Regions from separate parts of the Glaciecola sp. 1036 genome, predicted to be linked through region 2. Evidence: predicted binding sites of a transcription regulator. Region 2 holds the regulator's gene; each other region holds the start of a gene.
What was found. Region 2 encodes sigma-54, which starts transcription at its own class of promoters, with help from an activator protein. Its sites were predicted from a motif close to GTTGGCACGNNNNTNGNNT; they were not measured.
Positions count from the first base shown of each region.

Region 1 (4,072 bases), on a different contig from region 2:
CAGCGGGTTTTTCGGGACCAAATGATTCTTGTACCGGGGATATGGTTAAAGCTGCTAACGCGTATGCGGTTTCCAACACCCTAACGCAAACCGTACAAAAAATTGCAAGCATACCTCTGGCATTTCATCCGGGTGAGCAATGGAGCTATGGGGTTTCTGTGGATGTACAAGCTCGTCTTGTGGAGGTTTTGTCTGGCCAAAATTTTGATGATTATATCCAAGCAAATATATTCGATCCGCTAAATATGAACACCATAGGCTACAAGGTTGCCGATGCTAACATGACAAGATTTTCGCCATTATATAACTTGTCTGAACAGGGCATTTTAACTCAAATTCCTGAAACAGAAGGAGCCATTAATGTCTCAGACGTTAATTTAACGCCAGGGGGCTGGGGACTAACTTCGACTATCGACGATTATGCGCGCTTTGCAAGAATGCTAGTTAATCAAGGTGAATTAGAGGGCGCGAGATTGCTTAAAGCGGAAACAGTGCGAGCCATGGCATCAAACCATTTAGATCCGGCTGTGACTGAGCGTAGTTGGCTACCTTCAAAAGGCCAAGTGGGATTTGGCGTCGATTTTGCCGTGCGTCTCAGAGAGCCGGTGGATGCACAAGAAAACTATGGTGAAGTTGGCGAGTTCTTCTGGGATGGCATGGCCAGCACCTTGTTTTGGGTCGATCCGAAAAATGAATTGGTCGCTGTGCTATTTGTCCAACTGCTACCTTATGATCCAATTCGCTTGCATAAAAATTTTAGAGATGCAGTCTATGGTAAAACTGTCAAGTAGGCATAAGAGTAACTATAGATTCAGGCCTTTATGCTAGTTTCATAGTTTTAGGCAAAGATCTCAAAGTATCCTTCAAATCCATAACGCTTCTTTCGCAGAACAAACTAGCATACAGAGGATGTGAATACGCATCCTAAATTTGCAAACTGCGAAAGGAGAGAAAGCATGATTAATGAGTATTATACACTACACAATCAACTGAAAGTTCCAAAAATGGGTCTTGAATACCTAGATATGATGATTATTCACAGTCCTCAACCTTGGGCTGATTTTGGAGGTGATGAACATTATTTTGCAGGTAATCTGCAAGCTTGGAAAGCATTAGAAGATGCCTACCAATCTGGAAAAGTTCGTGCTATTGGTGTGTCAAACTTTAAACAAAAAGATCTAGAAAACATTATCGATTATGGCAATATCAAGCCTATGGTAAATCAAGTTTTAGCGCACATTAGTAATGTACCTAAAAATTTAATTGAGTATGTGCAGTCAAAAGGTATTTTGGTCGAAGCCTACTCTCCTGTTGGCCACGGCGCTGTGATAAAACAAGATAAAGTGAAAGCTATTGCAGACAAGTATGATGTCTCTGTGCCACAGTTATGTATTAAGTATGACCTTCAACTCGGGCTATTACCTTTACCAAAATCCACTAACCCTGATCATATGAAAAGTAATGCTGAGTTAGATTTTGAGATCTCCGAAGAAGACATGAACACCTTGTCGCAGATGGAAAAAGTCGAGGATTATGGGGATGACCGAGATATGCCAGTATTTACGGACAAGAATAAGCAAAATTAAGGCGACCTTAGTTTTTTGATTATCTGATCAATAACGGTGCTTGATTGAATATGAAATGAACCAACTTGGTTCGATCGAGTTAAATAGAGCAATCTTTGCATGTCTAACCAATTGAAATATAAGTTAATGTTTCGTTGGGCATGGTAAATGCTTCATATTCTGTGATCACAATATGTTAGCTGAGCGCAATAGCGCTTTCAGGCATCGAGGCCTATGCAAATTCATTTAATGAATTCGCATGGCCTTTTTTTTTGCCTGTAATTTTTATTCACCTTTTTATATGGAACCTTAACTATGATTACAGATCGCAAAGAAGTTACCGCCATGATTCAAGCGGCAAAGATTACCAAGGGCATCAAATGGGCAGAAATAGCCGAAGTGGTTGGACAGTCTAAAGAGTGGAGTACGGCCGCATGTTTAGGCCAAATGGCATTGACCAAAGAACAATCTGAGAAAGTAGGTGATTTGTTAGGATTAACCGATGAGGCTGTGGCTTGGTTGCAAATAGCGCCATATAAAGGCTCTTTACCCACTGAAGTACCTACAGACCCTTTGATCTATCGTTGGTATGAATTAGTCAACGTATATGGCACTACGTTAAAAGAACTTATTCACGAAGAGTTTGGTGACGGCATCATGAGTGCAATTGATTTTTCCATGGATTTACAACGGGAAGAAGATCCTAAAGGGGATCGGGTTCATGTGGTCATGTCTGGAAAGTTCTTACCCTATAAAATGTACTAGTCTATCAGCCTTAAACGCGTATCCAATGTGTAGCGGTGGCCTCCATTATGTTTGATTTATGCGAGGCTAACTGCTATTTTTCCGCCCCTATTTCAAGTATTCACTATCAGTTATTACAATGGCAAAACAGAAGAAACTAGCAAAAGGCTCAGCAGGAAAAAACCGAAACCTGACCGAAGCATTTTTACAGCGCTATCCTCAAAAAGATGGTGTGCAAGTGCTAGAGTCTGGGCTTATGTTTCGTATTATTGAAGATGCAGACGGTATTTGCCCAAGTATGCAAGATTGCATAAAAGTCCATCAACGAATTTTGTTGGCGGATGGTAGCGTCATTGATGATACTTACAAAAAAGGCCCACCAGAATCATTTTTCGTCAGAGAGGCTATCGAAGGGTTGCAACTGGCTTTTCAAATTATGCCAGTAGGTGCTCGATATGAATTTGTAATCCCACCGGATTTAGCTTGGGGTAAAAAAGGTAACGGCGGTAAGATAGGGCCTAACGCCGTTATGATAGTAGATGTAAGATTGATAGAAATTGAATAAAGTATTGGGGGCAAACCATAAGAGTTTAATCAGGTAAAAATGTAAACCTATTCATGACGTTGTACAAGCCTACAGAATGAAAACTGATCTTTTTAATTTCAATGGCATAGCAATTAGTACATATAATTTGTAAAGGAAAAAATGATGAGCATGAAAAATTATGCGACAGCTAAATATGTAGGTCTAGGTAAGCCGGGAAAAGGGTATGTGAGCACACAATCAGGCGCTTTCGATAATCAACCTTATGGGTTTAACACGCGATTTGAAGATGAAAAAGGCACTAATCCTGAAGAGCAAATTGCTGCTGCTCATGCATCTTGTTTTACGATGGCTTTGTCATTTGCATTGGCAGAAAATGGATTCGAAGAGGGAGAGTTAAATACCAAAGCTACTGTTACATTGGAAAAAGATGGCGATGGATTCAAGGTTGCATCGTCTGCACTGGAATTGTCAGCATCCGTTAGTGGCATAAGTGATGATGAGTTTAATCAAATCGCTGAATCCGCAAAACAGAATTGCCCAATTTCTAAGTTACTCAACTGCGATATAAGCCTAACAATAAAATAATTTTATTTAGTGTAAGCTTGTTTAAAAATTGCAAATCAATAATTGATCTCGCTTTTACAAGAATAGTCAGCAAATAGGAAAAGCGGGATCAAAAATCCTTTCAAAGTGATATAGTAAAACCTTTCTGATGGTCATTAACTTCGGCAACTACTTTTTGCAAATGAAAACGCTTCTTTATTGTTTACTCTTACTCACCAGTTTATGGCTAAGCGGCTGCGGCGCAACATCAACGGAATCTCCTCAAGAAAAGAAAAAGCAAGTCCTAAATTATGAAAAAAGTAACGCTGACTATCGTCAACTGGTCGGCAAATTATTAACACAAGACGCAACAGCACAAGACTTTGATCGCTTATTAAAACTATTTCCGCTAACCTCTTATTACGCCCCTCGCAGTGACCTTGAACAGAAGGTAAAAGAAGCCTCGAAAACTCTGATGCAAAAGAAACAATGGATCATGTGTATTCGTGAGAATCGTCAACTGCTCGAACAAAACTATACTTCTTTCACTGCCCACTATGGCATGGCGATTTGTTCAGAAGAAGCAGGAGATTCTGAAACTGCACGTTTTCATAATTGGGTGTTAGATAATTTTATCGAAAGCACATGGCGATCTGGCAATGGGCAAACGCCT
Region 1 is NZ_JBLWFH010000014.1:30,834-34,905, reverse strand. It holds gene ACNKW3_RS16625 (serine hydrolase domain-containing protein) at 1-791, shown strand, start outside; gene ACNKW3_RS16620 (aldo/keto reductase family protein) at 912-1,586, shown strand; gene cynS (cyanase) at 1,881-2,330, shown strand; gene ACNKW3_RS16610 (FKBP-type peptidyl-prolyl cis-trans isomerase) at 2,449-2,874, shown strand; gene ACNKW3_RS16605 (OsmC family protein) at 3,019-3,441, shown strand; gene ACNKW3_RS16600 (DUF4919 domain-containing protein) at 3,602-4,072, shown strand, end outside.
Region 1: cynS (cyanase) is a predicted target of sigma-54. The motif match lies at 1,721-1,739, and genes of this name have one in related genera.

Region 2 (4,072 bases):
ATAGCGAAGAAAATATCCACCGGGCGATTATCGATAGCATCAAAGTCTATGCCTGAATCACTGGTCACAATAATGGCCATTACATTGTCGATTCCGCTTATGCGACCATGAGGAATTGCAATGCCGTTGCCAATGCCTGTGCTGCCCATTTTTTCGCGGCTTAATAAACTATTAAGCACATCAACTTGATCGAGTGAGGGATTTTGTTTTACCGCAATCTCGCTGATGATTTCTAAAATTCGTTTTTTGCTTTGGCACTCAACCGCACATTTGGTGCGGTCAAGTGAAATTATGTCTGAAATTATCATACAACACTTAGTGGCGTTTTAGTTTCTCTTTGTGTTTGATGACTTGTCGATCCAATTTATCTATCAGCGAGTCAATGGCTGCATACATGTCGGTATGCTCTGAATCAGCAAATATTTGACCACCGTTCAAGTGTAACGTGGCTTCTGCTTTTTGATTCAACTTTTCCACATTTAAAATCACATGAACATTATTGATGTGATCAAAATGACGTTCCAACTTTTCAAACTTAGTATCTACATAATTACGAAGAGAATCAGTGATTTCAACGTGATGACCAGTTAGGTTAATTTGCATAATGCTAGGCCCTCTTTTGTTGTATAAGTCTTAGATCAGACTCTTACGTTGGTTTGATGGGGGAATGTTTAACGATTCCCGGTATTTTGCAATGGTTCGCCGAGCAACTTGAATTCCTTGCTCTGCGAGCAACTGCGCAATTTTGCTATCACTCAGTGGCTTAGCCGCAGGCTCTGCAGCCACTAATTTCTTAATCAAAGCTCTAATTGCAGTAGATGAGGCGTTTTCGCCAGAGTCCGTTGCAACATGACTTGAGAAGAAATATTTCAGTTCGAAAATACCTCTAGGTGTATGCATATATTTCTGGGTGGTAACACGTGAAATTGTCGATTCATGCATATCCACCATCTCTGCTACATCGTTGAGTACCATGGGCACCATTTTTTCAGGTCCCTTTTCGAAAAACTCTTTTTGTCTTGTCACTATACAATGTGACACTTTTAATAAGGTTTCGTTTCGTGATTCTAAACTTTTTATAAACCACTTTGCTTCTTGCAGGTGGGATTTTATAAATTGAGACTCAGTTGGGTTTTTTGTGGTTTTCGCTAAACTGGCGTAAGTGTCATTGACCGAAAGGGCAGGAAGGGCGTCGTTGTTTAATTCAACCATCCACACGCCTTTGCTTTTGTACACATTTACATCAGGGATGACATATTCTGGTTCTTTGGTTGAAATGGCTGTACCAGGTCGCGGATTTAGCGTTTTAAGCAACTTCATAACTTCACGCAGTTGCTCCTCTTTCAATTTAGTTTTTCGCATTAAGGTGCGATAGTCTTTACCACCAAGCAAGTCTGAATATTCTTGAATTAAGTCTCTTGCTTCTTTCAACCAAGGTGTGTCCACAGGAAATTGATTTAGCTGTATCAGCAAACATTCTTGTACGTTTCTGGCACCTGAGCCTACAGGGTCACAGTGTTGAATGCGTTTTAATACACATTCAACTTCATCAAGTTCAATTTCTTCGTTGTCTAACGATTCTAAAATCTCTTCACAACTTACGGTGAGGTAGCCAGCTTCGTCAATGGAATCAATGATAGCGATAGCGATACTTTTGTCGTTATCTGAAAAATGACTCATTTCAATTTGCCAAAGCAGGTGGTCTTGAATGGAGTCGCTGGTTTCACCTTGATATACGTAATCATCGTCAGGATTTGAACCCACCATTTTGATAGGAGCCGAACTAGAACCTAAATACTCATCCCAAGAAGTATCCACGGGTAAATCATCAGGAATATCACCTTTCTCTAGGGCATCATGGCTATCAAGGGTTTCTTCCCTGGCAGAAGCTGATTCAGTGAGCTTTTCTCCATTGTTATCAACATTTTTGTCGATATTGTTATCTAGCTGTTGTTTGCCGTCTTGCTCGGGATTGTGTTCGGTAAGTTCTAAAAGCGGGTTAGATTCTAATGCTTCTTGAATTTCTTGTTGAAGATCCAAAGTGGATAACTGCAATAACTTAATTGCCTGCTGCAATTGCGGCGTCATGGTGAGCTGCTGACTGAATTTAAGCTGTAACGAAGGTTTCATTACTATTTTACACTTCCACTAAAAATTGCGATTTCATTAAGTTCGCTAAAAAGTTGTTAACCACTTTATCACAAAGAGAACTGCTCTCCTAGATAAACGTCTCTAACTTCTTGATTTGCTAATACTTCTTCTGCTGTACCAGCAGCAATCAAAGAGCCATGGCTTACAATGTATGCAGTTTCACACACATCTAAGGTTTCTTTTACATTATGATCGGTGATTAAGACACCAATCCCTCTTTCTTTCAACTGATAAATTATTTTCTTTATATCACTAACAGAAATAGGATCAACACCTGCGAAGGGCTCATCTAATAAAATAAACTTGGGGTTTGCGGCTAAAGCTCTTGCTATTTCTACTCTGCGGCGCTCGCCACCGGATAAACTCATGCCTAAATTATTTCGGATATGATTGATGTTAAAATCGTCTAAAAGCTCATCGGCTTTCTGTTCTCGCTGCTCAGCACTAAGCTCTTTTCTAGTTTGCAAAATCGCCATGATATTTTCAAACACAGAAAGTTTTCTAAAAATGGATGCTTCTTGGGGAAGATAACCAATGCCATGTCTGGCTCTTTCATGCATAGGTTGATAAGTGAGCTCATTTTGGTCGATGGAAATTTCGCCTTTGTCTAGCGGGACTAGGCCGACAATCATATAGAAGGTAGTGGTTTTTCCTGCGCCGTTAGGGCCCAAGAGACCAACAATCTGCCCCGTGGACACTTCCAAACTAACGTCTCTAACAACCTGTCTAGACTTATAGGATTTCGCTAAATGTTTTGCACACAGGGTACTACTCAATTTACACCTTCGTCGTTTTCGTCTTGGTCACCAAAGCTTATAACAGTATTTACTTTGCCTTCATTGTTACCATCAGAGCTTGCATTGATTTTATCATTTAACATGTCGTAAGTTATAGAAGAGGCTGTTACTTTTGATTGATCTTTGGTTATCTCAGCATTGCCGGTTAAAGTTATGGTCTTGGTCGCGACATTGTATACAATAGCATTTGCCAGCGCACTTACATAGGAGCCATCTTCAAGCCTTTGACGATAGCTGGCTGGTTTGCCGGTGGCGGTAATAACCTCGTTACCTTTAGATGCATCGGCTTCTACTCGGTCTGCTTTGATTTCCAGACTACCTTGTTGAATCACCACGTTATCGATCAAAATAGAGGTTTTTGCTTTACCATCCAGTTCTTGATCATCCGAGCGAATATTCATGTCTTTTTGAAAATCTGTCACTATGGAATCAAAGCTAGTGCTATCTTGCTGCTCTTGACTGGTCTCTTGGGCATTCAGCATAAAACTAAGACAAAGCCCAAGACAGATCACTGGTACGCATTTGACCAAGCGTTTACCACTAGCTTTGAGGAGAATAAAAAGTGCGTACATGTTGTTTAAGCTCATATTTTTGAGTTGCTAGATTACCTATAATGCCAATGCTCTTAACGTTAAAATTTTCACCAACAATTTCAACAGGTTCGTCAGATAATAAGGTTTTGTCATTTAAATTAATTTCAATGTATTGAGTATTAATTTCTTTGACATACTCTTGCTCATTGAGATTTAGTATTTTGACGTTGCGTTCTAGTTGAATGCGACTGTTCTCGTATAAGGTACCTTGTTCAGCGGTGACTTGCCAAGGCTCACCAGTTTCCATGTATACAGTGTAAGTCGGGTTATCAAATACCATAAATCCCAAAGGCTGGTAGTGCTCCATTTTGGTTGCTGCTACCTGATGACTCAAAATACCATTATCATCAAATATTTTACTATTCAAATTGACGACTTGATAGGTTGGGACAACGATTAAATCTTCATTCGCTTTGGTTTTTGCTTCTTCTTCATCAAAAAGAATCACTAGATACAGACCAATAACAGCTGAAAATATTAACGCTATGCTCCAGCCAATTCTGTTCATATACTAGCACCATGTATTTTATC
Region 2 is NZ_JBLWFH010000004.1:260,974-265,045, reverse strand. It holds gene ptsN (PTS IIA-like nitrogen regulatory protein PtsN) at 1-308, opposite strand, end outside; gene hpf (ribosome hibernation promoting factor) at 316-603, opposite strand; gene ACNKW3_RS08405 (RNA polymerase factor sigma-54) at 634-2,130, opposite strand; gene lptB (LPS export ABC transporter ATP-binding protein) at 2,199-2,927, opposite strand; gene lptA (lipopolysaccharide transport periplasmic protein LptA) at 2,924-3,535, opposite strand; gene lptC (LPS export ABC transporter periplasmic protein LptC) at 3,489-4,049, opposite strand; gene kdsC (3-deoxy-manno-octulosonate-8-phosphatase KdsC) at 4,046-4,072, opposite strand, start outside.

Region 3 (4,072 bases), on a different contig from region 2:
CGCTTACGATTCGCCACTTCTTCGATGAACAATAGTTCGCGTCTGGCTTCGAACTGTTCAGAATCTTCAAGTTCCTGCATTTTCCGAGTTTTACGCCCCGACGCAATAATAGCCTCGTCCATAGAAACAAGGTAATATTCAAACCTATCATTGATGATATTGGTCAGTTGAGTAACGCTTTCTTTCATCTTTGGTGACTATCCATTTTGAACAAAATTCAACAACATTTGATGTCCATATTCTGTAAGCAATGATTCTGGATGGAACTGAATACCATAAACGCGATTTTTTCTATCTTCTATGGCCATAATTTCAGTGTCTTCAAAATCGTTACACCAAGCACTTACTGTAAAACTATCCGGAAGCGTATCTGGGTCGATAATCAAAGAATGATAGCGAGTAACAGATAAACTTCTGGCACAATTGTTAAACAGCACGCTGTCATTAAGTGTACTTACGCGAGACGTTTTACCATGCCGGATATGTTTAGCCCTGATAATTGATGCTCCTGCTTGTTGCGCAATTGCTTGATGTCCTAAACAGACACCAAGGATTGGCTTTCGGCCTTTAAAGGCCGAAATTGCCGGTATCGAAATTCCTGATTCATCAGGAGAGCAGGGGCCAGGAGAGATTACAAGATGATCAAATTTAAGCTCATAAAGGGCATTTAAATCAATTTGGTCATTTTTATAAACAACTACTGACTGGTCCAATTCCTCAAAATATAGTGCAAGATTAAAGGTAAACGAGTCGTAGTTATCAATAATTACAACCACTATTAAGGTCTACCTAAGAACCCCAACGCACAGTACACTCTATTGAGAGTATCGGCAGCCAGTGTTTTTGCTTTAGCGCTACCTTCACGCATCACCTTGTCCAGATAAGTCTGGTCACTTCGTACACGTTGAAATTCATCTTGAATGGGCTGTATTAACGCTACAACGGCGTCAGCAACATCGGTTTTAAGGTGGCCATACATCTTATCTTCATATTCTGGTACTAAAGAGTCTATGGATTTACCAGTGGCACAGGATAACAAGGAAAGTAAGTTAGAAACCCCAGGCTTTTCAGCTACATCAAAATAGATACGCGCTTGTTCGTCACTATCGGTGACGGCACGTTTTATTTTCTTTGCGACTTTTTTTGGGTCTTCTAATAATCCGACAAAATTATTGGTGTTGGCGTCAGATTTAGACATTTTTTTGCTTGGTTCTTGCAAACTCATTACTCGAGCACCTTCTTTGGGAATAAAAGGTTCTGGCAGAGTAAATATGTCGCTGTAAATGTTATTAAAACGTGTGGCAATATCGCGAGTTAACTCTAAATGCTGCTTCTGATCTTCACCGATGGGAACTTCATTTGCTTGATACAACAATATGTCTGCAGCTTGAAGCACTGGATAAGTATATAAACCAACATTAATGTTATTGCTATGGGTTTGAGATTTATCTTTAAACTGAGTCATACGGTTAAGTTCACCCATTTGAGTGAAGCAATTAAGCGCCCATGCAAGCTGAGCATGTTCGGGAACATGGGATTGCATAAAAATTGTACTTTTCATGGGGTCTATACCGCATGCAATGTAAAGCGCTAAACCGTCTAAGCAAGCTTGGCGTAGTTTTTCTGGATCTTGGCGGACAGTAATGGCATGTAAGTCGACTATCATGTAGACACAATCATGAGTATCTTGCATGGCTATCCACTGTTTTAGGGCCCCCATATAATTACCAATGGTAAGTTGTCCGCTGGGTTGACATCCACTTAATACTTTAGGTTTTTGTGAAGTTGACACTCAATACTTCCTTATTTACTTGCTACTTGTCTTAATTGATTGATTGTTGTTTGATAATTGTCACTATTGAATATGGCAGATCCTGCTACAAATATTGAAGCCCCCGCGTTGTAACAGTCTGAGATGGTATCTGCATTAATTCCCCCATCAACTTCAATAGGAATATCAAGATTACGGGCTTCAAGCATACTTTTCAGACGTTTTATTTTGTCAATAGTTGACGGAATAAAGCTTTGGCCGCCATAACCAGGATTGACTGACATTAGAAGCACATAATCTAGCATTGGCAATACTTCTTCTAGCACTGTTAGTGAGGTACCGGGATTTAAGACTAAACCCGCTTTGCAACCTTTACTTTTGATAAGATTAATGCTGCGATCTAGGTGTAAACTAGCCTCGGGATGAAAACTGATCATACTTGCTCCGGCATCAGCGAATGCAACTATTAGGTCATCGACTGGCGTCACCATCAAATGGACGTCAATTGGCTTATCGAGACCAAACTTTACCAAATCACTGCAGATTTTGGGTCCAAAAGTGAGATTAGGGACATAATGGTTGTCCATTACATCGAAATGCACTATGTCGGCACCAGCTTGAATAACATCTGCTACTTCTTGACCTAATTTTGTGAAATCTGCAGATAATATTGATGGCGCAATAAGCATGCTTTTTCCTTAAGTAATTCGTACCCCGAGAGTGTACCGAAAACTATCATCAATTTGAAAATCTTTATTTTTGCTTTAATTTGGTGAGGATGCATATTTTTGGTGCATTTAGATTTTTTATTTTGTATATTACGGCCCGCTAAGTCACGAACTCAAACTCGCAAATAATAAAAAAATGTTAAAAAACAGTAATGTAAACAAAATTTAATATTTTTAATAGGGTGGCATTAAGCTTGCTAAAAAGAATCAAGGCTTATAACAAAAATAATTTTAAGCGGCAGATTTTAAATCAAAACGTAAAAAAAATTTTTTCACATTGGAGAACACACATGAAATTTTTTAAAAAAGCGACCTTAGCAGCCAGTGTATTTGCTGGATTGGCTATCTCTTCAGCTGCTCAAGCACAAGAATGGTCTGCTAATGTTGGTTTATTAAGTGAATATCACTTCCGCGGTATCGTTCAAAATTCTACTGCTACTGCTAACGGTGGTGTAGATGTAGAAGCTGGCGGTTTCTATGCTGGTACTTGGGTTGCTGACGTTGAAGAAGGCCTAGAAGTTGATTTATATGCTGGTTACGGTTTTGAATTTGATAATGGACTAAGCTTAGGTGCTGGCGTTACTACTTATCAATACACGGGTGATTTCGATACTCAATATGACGAAATTAACCTTTACGCTGGTATCTCTTACTTTAGCCTAGAGTACACCATTGGTGAAAGAGACGGCGAAGCATTTCCAGATGACAGCTATACATTCACTGGTCTTACTTTCGAATACGAAGGCTTGTCAGCAACTGCTGGTAAATTTGGTGGCGACTACAGCGGTGACTATGTAGAAGTTGGCTATGGTACTACTTTTGAAGGTTTCGATATCGGTGTTGCGTTTATTCTTAGCGACAGCGACTTAGATGATGATGAGACAGTTTATTTCTCAATCGCGAAGAGTTTCGAACTTTAATAAAGTCATTTAAACTTTATTTGTACAACGCCAACATTTAATGTTGGCGTTTTTGTATAAAAAGAGTACACTTTATCAAGTTAAAAGGGAGACTCTGATGAAGAAACACGCTTACAGCTTAAAAAAGTTCTTTGCCAGCTTGTTGTTCACCGCTGTTGTATCAGTAGTGGCAGTTAATGCCCTGATGATCCAGTATAGTGCTCCTTGCAAATCGATTTTATCAACTCACTCAAATGGCGATGTGTTTAGTACGCAACCCTCGATTCAGTCGAACGCCAGCGTTGCATGTAACCGCAATAATCAAAACATAACTTGGCTAACTTGGCTAGCTAACCAATCCGGTAATACCGAGTTTCATTATCTCGATTTGTTAGAACTCCTCAACAGAGAAAAGTAAGCTCGGTGCTTAAACGAATTTTGAGTGTATTGCAGAGCGTATTAGCCGCGTTTTTCGGCGTGCAATCTCAAGCAAAATATAACCAAGATTTCACCCAAAATGATTCTATCCTGCCTTTTATTATTATGGGGATTCTTGTGTTTGCAGTTTTTATTGGAGTGGTTTTAGTATTCGTTAATATAATGCTGTAAAAGACGTCTGCCAAATGCCAAGCTGAGCAGACAGTATTTAATACTGATCAGTGTTGATGCTGTAA
Region 3 is NZ_JBLWFH010000007.1:141,214-145,285, reverse strand. It holds gene ACNKW3_RS12070 (HDOD domain-containing protein) at 1-188, opposite strand, end outside; gene ACNKW3_RS12065 (anthranilate synthase component II) at 198-776, opposite strand; gene trpS (tryptophan--tRNA ligase) at 779-1,792, opposite strand; gene rpe (ribulose-phosphate 3-epimerase) at 1,804-2,460, opposite strand; gene ACNKW3_RS12050 (TorF family putative porin) at 2,790-3,419, shown strand; gene ACNKW3_RS12045 (hypothetical protein) at 3,517-3,816, shown strand; gene ACNKW3_RS12040 (DUF2970 domain-containing protein) at 3,822-4,007, shown strand; gene ACNKW3_RS12035 (putative bifunctional diguanylate cyclase/phosphodiesterase) at 4,055-4,072, opposite strand, start outside.
Region 3: ACNKW3_RS12050 (TorF family putative porin) is a predicted target of sigma-54. The motif match lies at 2,681-2,699, and genes of this name have one in related genera.

Region 4 (4,072 bases), on a different contig from region 2:
ACAAATCGCATCACTAAGCGATGTGTTTAAAGAATTCAGATTAGTACCAAAGCAATTTGACCGCATGGTTAAAAACATGCGCGATATGATGGACAGAGTTCGTATTCAAGAACGTCTTGTTATGAAATTCTGTGTTGTTAAAGCTAAGATGCCGAAGAAAGACTTTATTCATAAGTTTGCTGGCAACGAAACTGTGACTGATTGGTTATTTGAAGCGCTAGAGTCTGATGCTCCTTACATAGATAAACTGAATGAGTACAGAGAAGAAATCGAGCGTTGCATCAGTAAAATGAATACGGTTGAGCAAGAAACTGGCTTAAACATTCATGATATCAAAGACATCAACCGTCGCATGTCTATCGGTGAAGCCAAAGCTCGACGTGCTAAGAAAGAAATGGTTGAAGCTAACTTGCGTTTGGTAATTTCAATCGCGAAAAAGTACACCAACCGTGGATTACAATTCTTGGATCTGATTCAAGAAGGTAATATCGGTTTGATGAAAGCGGTAGATAAATTTGAATACCGTCGTGGTTATAAGTTCTCAACTTATGCTACATGGTGGATTCGTCAGGCGATTACGCGCTCTATTGCGGACCAAGCACGTACGATTCGTATTCCGGTGCATATGATTGAAACAATCAACAAGCTGAATAGAATCTCGCGTCAAATGTTGCAAGAAATGGGTCGTGAACCTACGCCAGAAGAATTGTCAGAACGCATGGTAATGCCAGAAGATAAGATCCGTAAGGTGTTAAAAATTGCGAAAGAGCCAATTTCAATGGAAACGCCCATTGGTGATGATGAAGATTCGCATCTTGGTGACTTTATAGAGGATGTGACTATTACACAACCTCTAGATTCTGCTACTGGCAACAGCTTGAAGAATGCAACCCAAGAAGTGCTTGCAGGCTTAACAGCTCGTGAAGCTAAAGTACTGCGTATGCGTTTCGGTATTGATATGAACACCGACCATACTTTGGAAGAAGTGGGTAAACAGTTCGATGTTACCCGTGAGCGGATTCGTCAAATTGAAGCCAAGGCGTTACGCAAATTAAGACATCCAAGTCGGTCAGAGTCATTAAAATCCTTCTTGGACGAATAAGTTCTAACAAAGAAAAGGCGCTTTTAAGCGCCTTTTTTATGGTTATAATAAGGTAATGGATGATGATGCTGGATCAAAAGGAGATTTATATGGGTGTGTCTTACTTCATTGTGTTTCTGCTGTTGTTTTTTGTTATGAATGTCCTACCTTGGGTGCTCGCTCTTATTTCTAGGAAAACTTCAGGCAATAATAAAGTCATTTGGTTTTTAATGTCATTTTTCTTATCTTGGCTAGGGTTTATTGTCTATTACTTCATTGTAGTTAAGCCTGAATGGAAGGCGAAATTAGAAAGAAACAAACCAAAGAGGATTTTGCGAAACGAAAATGGCATGCCAATTAAAATGTATGATAAATCTTAATACGAGTCTGGGTTTAATACACAATTAGTTTTTGGTTTTGTTATCGCTACAAGTATTAGAAAATCAGTATTGTGGTGCACTACTAGGAAATCTCAAACCCTATAAATTGGTGTACAGCATAGCAACATTGCACCTTTCGTAATGACTGCCGAATTCCTCCATAATACCAACATCATGTACAAATCCATTTTTCTCATAGAGATGAATCGCGGCTTCACAGGCTGTATTGGTTAGCAAATAAAGGCGTTTTATGTTGGGTTGAGCTTGAGCTTGAGCAAGCACGTATTGTAATAATTGTTCCCCTACCTTTAAGCCTCTGGCACTATTTGACACACCCATTTTGGTTAATTCAAAATCACCCTCGCTACTTTTCATTAGAGCGCAGGTACCTATGATGCCCAAGGACGCATGCTCAGCAAACCATATATAGCCGCCCTTTTGAATGATGTATTCTTCAGGATTTTCTAACACTTGAACATCAATGGGCTCTAATCGGAACATTTGAGTTATCCATTCTCTATTTATGTTTGTGAAATGATGTTTCAATTTAGGGTTGAAAGCTAAAAAAGTAATCTGTGACATGTTTATTTGCCATCTAAAGGCTGTGAATTAAGCTGAAATTATTGACCCTAGAATTTCTCATTTTATTCATACTTTTGTACAGATATTTTTGAAAGTTTTACAGATTATTTGCTAAGGATAATTATTTTATTAATATATTCAATATGTTACAAATGGCATTTAAATCGCATATTCAAAATCGACTAGACAACAAAGGAGAGTCGATATGTTTAAACGCACATTAACAGCAATTGCAATCTCAGGTATGTTAACAACTTCTGCTATGGCTTCTGACGGTAAAAATGACTGGAAAGAAGATGCAATGGACGCTTGGATTGATGGTAAAGCTGAAGCAACTTTGTTATTCAACGGTAATTTAGATTCATTTGACATCAATACGGATGTAGAAGACGGCGTAGTAACGCTAACGGGTAAAGTCGATAACGACGTGGACAAAGAATTAGCATCAGAGCTTATCCTAGGCATTGACGGTGTTGCCCGTGTAGATAACATGTTAACTGTTACTAGAGTACATTCAGATGAGATGGATGATGATGATGAAATGACAGCATTTACCGACGCTAAGATTGGTACCGTCATTAAATCACGCTATTTATTCAATAGCGAAGTACCGGGTATGGACATTGACGTAGACGTCGAAAACAAAGAAGTGACCTTAAATGGTAAGGTTAAATCTAAGGAAATAAGTCAATTGGCTGAACAAATTGCTAAAAATGCCAACGACGTTTCTAAAGTCGTAAACAATTTAACGATTGAAGACGACATGGATAATCAAGCAGAATAATAGTTTCTGATAATTGAGAAAAGCCCGCCTCGCGGGCTTTTTCATTTGTCACTGACTAAAAACCTCAGCAAGCTTATCCTTTGTGACTGGCTTTACGATAAATTCAGCAATATTGTACTCAGTTGAATATTGCAGATTTGGCTGCTCACCACTTATTACGAAAAGAGGTGAATGTGGATGATGTTGGCGAATAGCACTTAAAAGTGCAGCCCCGCCACCGTCTGGCAGATTTAAATCAGAGACTACAGTCAACTCACCATCTGCATGTTTCTGAAGGTTTTTGTAAGCATCGGTGGCAGAGTGAGCGACACTTACTTGATATCCCAGTTGAGTCAACAACATCTTCATTATCATGGCAGCGTCTTCGTCATCCTCAATCAACAACATCGAATTTGGTAACGCTTTCACTTGTTCATTTTGTGATTGAACTGTTAGGTACTTGGTCAATACTCGGTAAAATATCTCACTATCTATGGGTTTAGTAATCAATCCGTTAAAGCCTAAGCTAATCAGTTCATCCTGAATACTAAAGGTGCTTCCAGCGGTCATCGCCAATACTTTACATTCGATCCCAGCTTGTTGAATATTTTGAATCGTTTCCTGCCCAGTCATTCCAGGCATTTGCAGATCCATCAACACTAGATCATATTTGTACCCTTCTAATAGTTCGATTGCCCTTCTACCATTTTTGGCAAACTCTACTTCAGCACCTGTATTTTTGACCAACTGACCGACCAATTGGCGGATTTCAAAAATATCATCCACCACAAGTACCTTGCCGTTAAGACTAGGAACATGCTGGGATTTTTTAGTGTATTGCTCAGTAGAGAAGTCGAAAACTTCTTTTATGCTTTCCGGTGTAATTTGAATAGGTACATCAATATGGAAACAGGTGCCCTTGCCTATTTCACTCGTTGCTGTAAGGCTACCATTCATACGTTGGATAATTTCGGCACTGATAGAAAGCCCTAACCCAGCGCCACCGGACTTTCTTTTTGATACATCTTCAAGCTGAGAAAATGGTTTAAAAATTTCGTCGAGTTTGTTTTCTGCAATACCAATTCCAGAGTCTTGAATATCAATGGATAATCTAGGTTCAGTTTCACCATGTTGCTGTAAGGTTAGTCTCACTTCTCCTTGATCAGTAAACTTTATCGCATTGCCTAGAATATTCAAAAGTACCTGTTTACAGCGGGTTTCGTCTAAAAGCGGGCGATTATCCACTGGTTGTTTGGATTCGAAAAC
Region 4 is NZ_JBLWFH010000003.1:340,194-344,265, forward strand. It holds gene rpoD (RNA polymerase sigma factor RpoD) at 1-1,102, shown strand, start outside; gene ACNKW3_RS06535 (hypothetical protein) at 1,162-1,461, shown strand; gene ACNKW3_RS06540 (GNAT family N-acetyltransferase) at 1,561-2,043, opposite strand; gene ACNKW3_RS06545 (BON domain-containing protein) at 2,249-2,827, shown strand; gene ACNKW3_RS06550 (response regulator) at 2,876-4,072, opposite strand, start outside.
Region 4: ACNKW3_RS06545 (BON domain-containing protein) is a predicted target of sigma-54. The motif match lies at 2,195-2,213, and genes of this name have one in related genera.